Regions from separate parts of the Roseococcus microcysteis genome, predicted to be linked through region 2. Evidence: riboswitches for the same ligand, from Rfam matches in the RefSeq annotation. Region 2 holds a riboswitch; the other holds the start of a gene.
What was found. A riboswitch is a leader RNA that binds a small molecule or an ion and turns the genes downstream of it on or off. The one in region 2 is predicted to bind cobalamin.
Positions count from the first base shown of each region.

Region 1 (3,394 bases), 900 kb from region 2:
CGATATAGCCGCCCGTCAGCCCGCGCAGCAGCGGGTTGGAGGACAGCCGCGCGAGGCCGAGCAGGATGCCCAGCACCGTGGCCAGCACCACGCCGATCACCGCCACGCGCAGCGTGTTCAGCAGCCCCACCGTCAGCGCGCGCTGGTAGGTGTCGGCCGGGGTGTAGGGGATGAGGTGCTCGCCGATGGGGATGCCGGCGCTGCGGTTCAGGAAGCCGAAGCCGAATTGCAGGCCGCGCGCGGCCATGTTGGCCAGCATGTTGTTGTAGAGCGACCAGCCGATGAGGATGACGGCGATGGCCAGCCCCGCCTGCCACAGCACCCCGCGCATCGAATGGCCGCCGGGCAGGGGAATGAGGGGCCGGGGCGGGGCCAGGGCGGCGGTGCTGCTCATGCCGGAAAATCCGAAGGGGGTGACAGGGGGTGCGGCCGCCGTGCTGGCGTCTGATCGCCTTCGGTGGAAACACCGAAGGCGTGAATCAGCCGCTCAAGGACGGCGGCCGCGTTCAACGCAGGCTCAGCGGGCCGGCGGCGCGTAGAGCAGGCCGCCATTCATCCAGGTGCGGTTCATGCCGCGCTCGAGGCCGAGCGGCGTGCGCTCGCCCAGCCAGCGCTCATAGATCTCGCCGTAATTGCCGAAGGTGCGGATGATCTGGCGCGCATAGTCGCCGCGGGCGGCGTTGATGCTTTCGCCCATATTGCCCTCGACGCCGAGGAAGCGGCGGACGATGGGGTTGGTGCTGCTGCCGGCGATCTGCTCGACATTGGCCTGGGTGATGCCGAGTTCCTCCGCCTCGACCAGGGCGAAGACGGTCCAGGCGACGATGTTCGTCAGCTCCTCATCCCCCTGGCGGATCACGGGGCCCAGCGGCTCCTTCGAGATGCGCTCGGGCAGGATGACGTGGTCGGCCGGGCGGCTCAGCAGGGTGCGCTGGGCGGCGAGAGCGGCGAAGTCATTGGTGAACACGTCGCAGCGGCCGCTGTCATAGGCGCGGCGCAGCTCGTCCAGGTCGGCCACCACCACGGGGGTGAAGCGCATGTTGTGCTGGCGGAAGTAGTCCGCGAGGTTCAGCTCGGTCGTCGTGCCGGGCTGCACGCAGACGGTGGCGCCGTCCAGCTGCCGCGCGCTGGTCACGTTCAGGCGCCGGGGCACCATCATGGACTGGCCGTCGTAGAAGACGATGGCCGGGAAGTTGAAGCGGTTGACGTTGCTGTCGCGCGTCAGCGTCCAGGTCGAGTTGTTGGAGAGGATGTCCACCTCGCCCGAGGAGAGGGCCGGGAAGCGGCTCTGCGTCGTCACGGGCACGAACTGCACGCGGTTGGGGTCGCCGAAGATGGTGATGGCGACCGAGCGGCAGACCTCCACGTTGAAGCCCTGCCATTGGCCCTGGGCGTTGGGGAAACCGAACCCGGGGTTGGAGGGGCCCTGCACGCCGCAGAGCAGCTGCCCGCGGGCGCGGATCTGGTCGAGGTCGCGCCCGGCCATCGCCTGGCTCGGGCCGAACATCAGGAACGCCGCCGCGGCGGCGGCGAACGCGGTGAGCTTCATTGGTGTGATGTCCCTTCGCTTGCCCGCGAGCCATGCCTCTTGGGCCGGGCAGCCATGTGCCAAGCGGCCATCAGCCTTTCAAGGTGGTTACCATAGATTCAGAAAATTTTTTTGCGGGGCCGGTTCATGGCTTGCGGAACCGCCTTGGCACCCCGTTCCCGGCCGGACTACATGGCCCCATGCGACGGTGCCCCGATGAGGGGTGAAACGGGAACGCGCGACGCGGGGCCAGTCCCCGCCAATCCGCGGCTGCCCCCGCAACTGTAGGCGGCGAGCCCGGGTCCATATCGCCATTGCCCCCATCCCGGGGTGAGAAGGCGGACCCTGGCCAGGACCCGCGAGCCAGGAGACCGGCCGTCGCAGAGTTGTTCTCGCGCGTGCCGGGCGGGGTGCACCGGTGCCACGGAACCCTGTTCCGGATGCGGGCTCGACGTCAGCCGTCGTGCGGGGATGCCCCCGCGCGGCATGTCGTCACGCGCAACCCGGGGGAACCCCATGCGCCATCTGTTGCTGTCCACCGCCGCCCTGCTGGCGGCTTCCTTGCCCGTGCTTGCCCAGGAGGCGGCCACGGCCCTGCCCGAGACCATCGTCACCGCCACCCGCGTGCCCACGGCGCTGGAGCGCGTGCCGGCCTCCATCACCGTCATCACCCGCCAGCAGATCGAGGAGCGCGGCCATGCCACCGTGGCCGAGGCGCTCTCCGCCGTGCCGGGGCTGCGCCTCGCGCAATCGGGGGGGCCGGGGCAGCAGGCCAGCGTCTTCCTGCGCGGCAATTCCAGCCGCTCCGTGCTGGTGCTGCTGGACGGGGTGCCGCTGAACGACCCCTCCGAGGCCAATGGCGCCTTCAACTTCGGCAATGACCTGCTCTTCGACGTGGAGCGCATCGAGGTGCTGCGCGGCCCGGCCTCCTCGCTCTACGGGAGTGCGGCGGTGGGCGGCGTCGTGAACCTCGTCACCCGCCGCGCCGCCAGCCGCCCCTTCGCGCCCTATGGCGAGCTGGCGGGCGGCACCCAGGGCACGGTGCGCGGGGGGCTGGGCGCCACCGGCACCCTCGGCGCCTTCGACTACCTGGCCAGCGCCAATGGCATCAGCACCGATGGCTTCAACGCCACCGCCCGCCGCTTCACCCGCACCCTGAACGAGCGCGACGGCTTGCAGGGCGGCGCGCTGGCCCTGCGCCTGGGCTGGACGCCCGTGGAGGGCAGCCGCGTCGAGGGCACGCTGCGCTACCGCCAGAACCGCTTCGACCTGGACAGCGTGCCGCGCGACGACCCGAACTTCACGGGCGATGACCGGCGCTTCATGGGCCAGCTCCGCGCCGAGACGCGGCTGCTGGACGGGCTCTGGACCACGGGCTTCCGCGTGGCCTTCACCCAGGACCGCCGCGCCTATGTGAACCTGCCCGACGCGCGCAGCACCGCCTCCACCCGCGACTATTACCGGGGCGAGCGGCTGGGCTTCGACTGGGGCAACACGCTGCGCCTGCCGGGGCTGGGCTTCGCCACCGACGGCGCGCTGAATTTCGGCGTGACCCATGCGCGCGAGGAGGTGTTCAGCCTGGCCGGCAACACCCCCTTCCAGACGCGCGTGAATGCCGCCCAGGACAGCACGGCCGGCCACATCGCCCTGCAATACCGGCTGTGGAACCGGATGGACGTGACGGCCGGGCTGCGCCACGATGCGGTGGGCAGCTTCACCGGCGCCACCACCTGGCGCGCCGGCCTGGTCTATCACGTGCCGGAGCTGGGGGCGCGGCTGCGCGCCTCGGGCGGCAGCGGCTTCAACGCGCCCTCGCTGTTCCAGCGCTTCGGCACCATCGGCACCACCTTCCGCGGCAACCCGAAC
Region 1 covers NZ_CP061718.1:2,421,504-2,424,897, reverse strand. The annotation lists gene ICW72_RS11750 (amino acid ABC transporter permease) at 1-394, opposite strand, end outside; gene ICW72_RS11745 (amino acid ABC transporter substrate-binding protein) at 518-1,549, opposite strand; cobalamin riboswitch at 1,718-1,922, shown strand; gene ICW72_RS11740 (TonB-dependent receptor plug domain-containing protein) at 2,045-3,394, shown strand, end outside.
Region 1: it holds a riboswitch for cobalamin, as region 2 does, so the genes downstream of both, ICW72_RS11740 (TonB-dependent receptor plug domain-containing protein) here and ICW72_RS21290 (DUF1636 family protein) in region 2, are expected to answer to the same signal.

Region 2 (3,394 bases):
GCGCCTGCAAGGCCTGGGCGCGGCCGATCTCGCCGCCATCGGCCGTGACGGCCGCGTTGTTGCTCATGTTCTGCGGCTTGAACGGCCGCACGCGCAGGCCGCGCCGGGTGAAGGCGCGCGCCAGCCCCGCCACGATGAGCGACTTGCCGACATCCGAGCCCGTGCCCTGGAACATGAGTGCCAGCGACATCAGAACTCGATGCCCTTCTGCGCCTTCACGCCCGCGGCGAAGTGGTGCTTCACGGCGCCCATCTCGGTGACGAGGTCCGCCGCCTCGATCAGCGCGGGCTTCGCGTTGCGGCCGGTGACGACCACGTGCAGCAGTGGCCGCCGTGCGGCGAGGTCCGCCAGCACAGCCTCCAGCGGCAGGTAGTCATAGCGCAGGGCGATGTTCAACTCGTCCAGCAGCACCAGGTCCAGCGCCGGGTCTACCAGCATCGCCCGCGCCATCTCCCAGGCGCGGGTCGCGGCGGCCACGTCGCGCGCGCGGTCCTGGGTTTCCCAGGTGAAGCCCTCGCCCATGGAATGCCAGCGCACGCGGTCGCCGAACTGGGTCAGGGCCGCGCGCTCGCCCGTCTCCCAGGCGCCCTTGATGAACTGCACCACGCCCACGCGCCCGCCCGCGCCCAGCATCCGCAGCGCGAGGCCGAAGGCGGCGGTGGACTTGCCCTTGCCCGGGCCCGTGTGGACGATCAGCAGGCCCTTTTCCGTGATGGTCTTGGACGCCACCTCGGCGTCCTGCACGGCCTTGCGCGCGGCCATCTTGGCGCGGTGGCGCGCTTCCTCGTCACTCATGGCTTCACCCTGAGCGGGATGCCGGCCACCACCAGCTCCACCTGGTCGGCGAGTGCCGCCATGCGTTGGTTCAGTACGCCTTGGGCATCGCGGAAGCGGCGGCCGAGCGGGGTGGCGGGCACGATGCCCTGGCCCACCTCGTTCGAGACCAGCACCACCGACCCCGTGCGGGCGCGCAGTGCCGCCTCAAGGGCATCCGTCGCCCCGCCGAGATCCGCCTCGGCCAGCATCAGGTTGGACAGCCACAACGTCAGGCAATCCACCAGCACGGGCGGGCCGGCGCGCCGCAGCGCCTCGGGCAGGTCACGCGGGGCGTCAAGCGTCTCCCAGCCCTCGGCCCGGCGGGCGCGATGGGCCGCGATTCGCGCTTCCATCTCGGCGTCGAAGGCCTCGGCGGTGGCGATATAGGTCCAGGGCGGGGGCAGGGCGGTGAGGAGGGCCTCCGCGCGCCGGCTCTTGCCCGAACGCGCGCCCCCCAGGATCAATGTCAGGCTGTTCACCGCGTGATCATGCCCCAGGACAGCGTCATTGACACGCCCCGCGTCACTCCGCTTGATAGCCCCGTTCGAAGGTTCCCCGGGGACGGGGATGAAAAGGGAATCCGGAGCGGGCCATGCGCCCGAGGCCGGAGCTGCCCCCGCAACTGTGAACGGTGAGCGGGCATCACATGTCACTGGGCGAACCCATCGCGAGATGGGGCCCGGGAAGACGATGCCCCGCGGTGATCCGTGAGCCAGGAGACCTGCCCTCGAACACAGAATGCGCCGGGCGGGGTGCCTCGGCGCAGGGCCATTCCGGCAGGGGCGTGCGCGCGCGCCCTGGATGCACCCCTTTGCCCTGTCGTTGGGGCCGGAGCATCCGCGCGTGTCCTCCGACGTCGTGATCTTCGTCTGCACGAGCTGCAAGCGCGAGGGCGATGCGCCCGACGCCCCCCGCGCCGGCGCCGCCCTGGGCGAGGCCGTGGCCGCGGCCGGCCCGCACCGCGTGCAATTCGTGAAATGCCTGTCCAACTGCTCGCGCGGACCTTCGGCGGCGCTCGTCCGGCCGGGTGGCTGGAGCTACATCTTCGGCAAGCTGGAGCAGGAAGGCTCGCCTGAGGCGCTGCATGCAGGCGCGGCCCTGCTCGGCGCCTCCGAGGACGGCACCATGCCCTGGAAGTCCCGCCCCGAAATCCTGAAACGCCAGATGATCGCGCGCATCCCCCCTTCGACTTCACCCCCGCGGAGAGCGCGCCATGAGCACCAGCCTGGACAAGACCCCCTGCACCATCGTCACGGGCTTCCTCGGCGCGGGGAAGACCACGCTGATCCGGCATCTGCTGGAGAACCCGGGCGGGCGGCGGTTGGCCGTCATCGTGAACGAATTCGGCGACATCGGTATGGACGCCGAAATCCTCCGCGGCTGCGGCGTCGAGGCCTGCGCCGAGGCCGATATCGTGGAACTCGCCAATGGCTGCATCTGCTGCACCGTGGCCGATGACTTCGTGCCCACGCTGGACGCGCTGCTGGCCCGCGAGCCGCGGCCCGACCACATCCTGATCGAGACCTCGGGCCTCGCTCTGCCCAAGCCGCTGGTGCAGGCCTTCCATTGGCCCGCCATCAAGGGCCGGGTGACGGTGGATGGCGTGGTGGCGGTGGTGGATGGCGCCGCACTGGCCGAGGGGCGCGTCGCGCATGACGAGGCGGCGCTGGCCGCCCAGCGCGCCGCCGACCCCTCGCTCGACCATGACGACCCGGTGGAGGAGGTCTTCGAGGACCAGGTGGCCTGCGCCGATTTGATCGTGCTGACCAAGGCCGACCTGCTGGACGAGGCCGGGCTGGCCCGCGCCCGCGCCGCGCTGGGCGCCGCCCTGCCGCGGCCCATTGGCGTGCTGGAGGCACAGTCTGGCCGCATCTCGCCGGCGCTGCTGCTGGGCCTGGGCCTCGCCACCGAGGCCGAGATCGAGGCCCGCCGCACCCATCACGACAATGAGGAGGACCACGACCACGAGGATTTCGCCTCCGTGGTCCTGCCGCTGCCCGAAGTGACCGATGCCACCGCCCTGGCACAGCGCGTCGCCGCCGCCTGCGCCGTGCCCGGCGTGCTGCGCGCCAAGGGCTTCGCCGCCGTTGCCGGCAAGCCGATGCGGCTGCTGGTGCAGGCGGTGGGCCAGCGTGTCGGCCATCATTTCGATCGCGCCTGGGCGCCGGGCGAGGCGCGTTCTGGCCAGCTGGTCGTGCTGGGCCTGCATGGCTTCGACGCCGCGGCGGTGGCGGAGGCGCTCGCCGCGCCCTGATGCCATGCACCTGCTGAACACCTCCACCGCGACGCTGGACGAGCAGACGGAGCCCGTTGACCTCCGCCAGCCGCCCGCGCCCATGGCGGTGCTCAGCTTCACTGACAGCGACCTGGCGGGCCTCGCCGCGGCCTGGGAGGCGGAGCGCGACATCCTGCCCGCGCTGCGCCTGGTGCCGCTGCGGGAATTGCGCCACCCCATGTCGGTGGACCTCTGGCTGGACCGCACGGCGGTGGGGGCCCGCATCATCGTGCTGCGGCTGCTGGGGGGGCTGGACTGGTGGCGCTATGGCGCCGAGCAGCTGGCCGGGTTCTGCCGCGCACG
Region 2 covers NZ_CP061718.1:1,519,413-1,522,806, reverse strand. The annotation lists gene ICW72_RS07230 (cobyric acid synthase) at 1-190, opposite strand, end outside; gene cobO (cob(I)yrinic acid a,c-diamide adenosyltransferase) at 190-795, opposite strand; gene cobU (bifunctional adenosylcobinamide kinase/adenosylcobinamide-phosphate guanylyltransferase) at 792-1,295, opposite strand; cobalamin riboswitch at 1,348-1,559, shown strand; partial or broken gene ICW72_RS21290 (DUF1636 family protein) at 1,555-1,989, shown strand; gene cobW (cobalamin biosynthesis protein CobW) at 2,030-3,070, shown strand; gene cobN (cobaltochelatase subunit CobN) at 3,075-3,394, shown strand, end outside.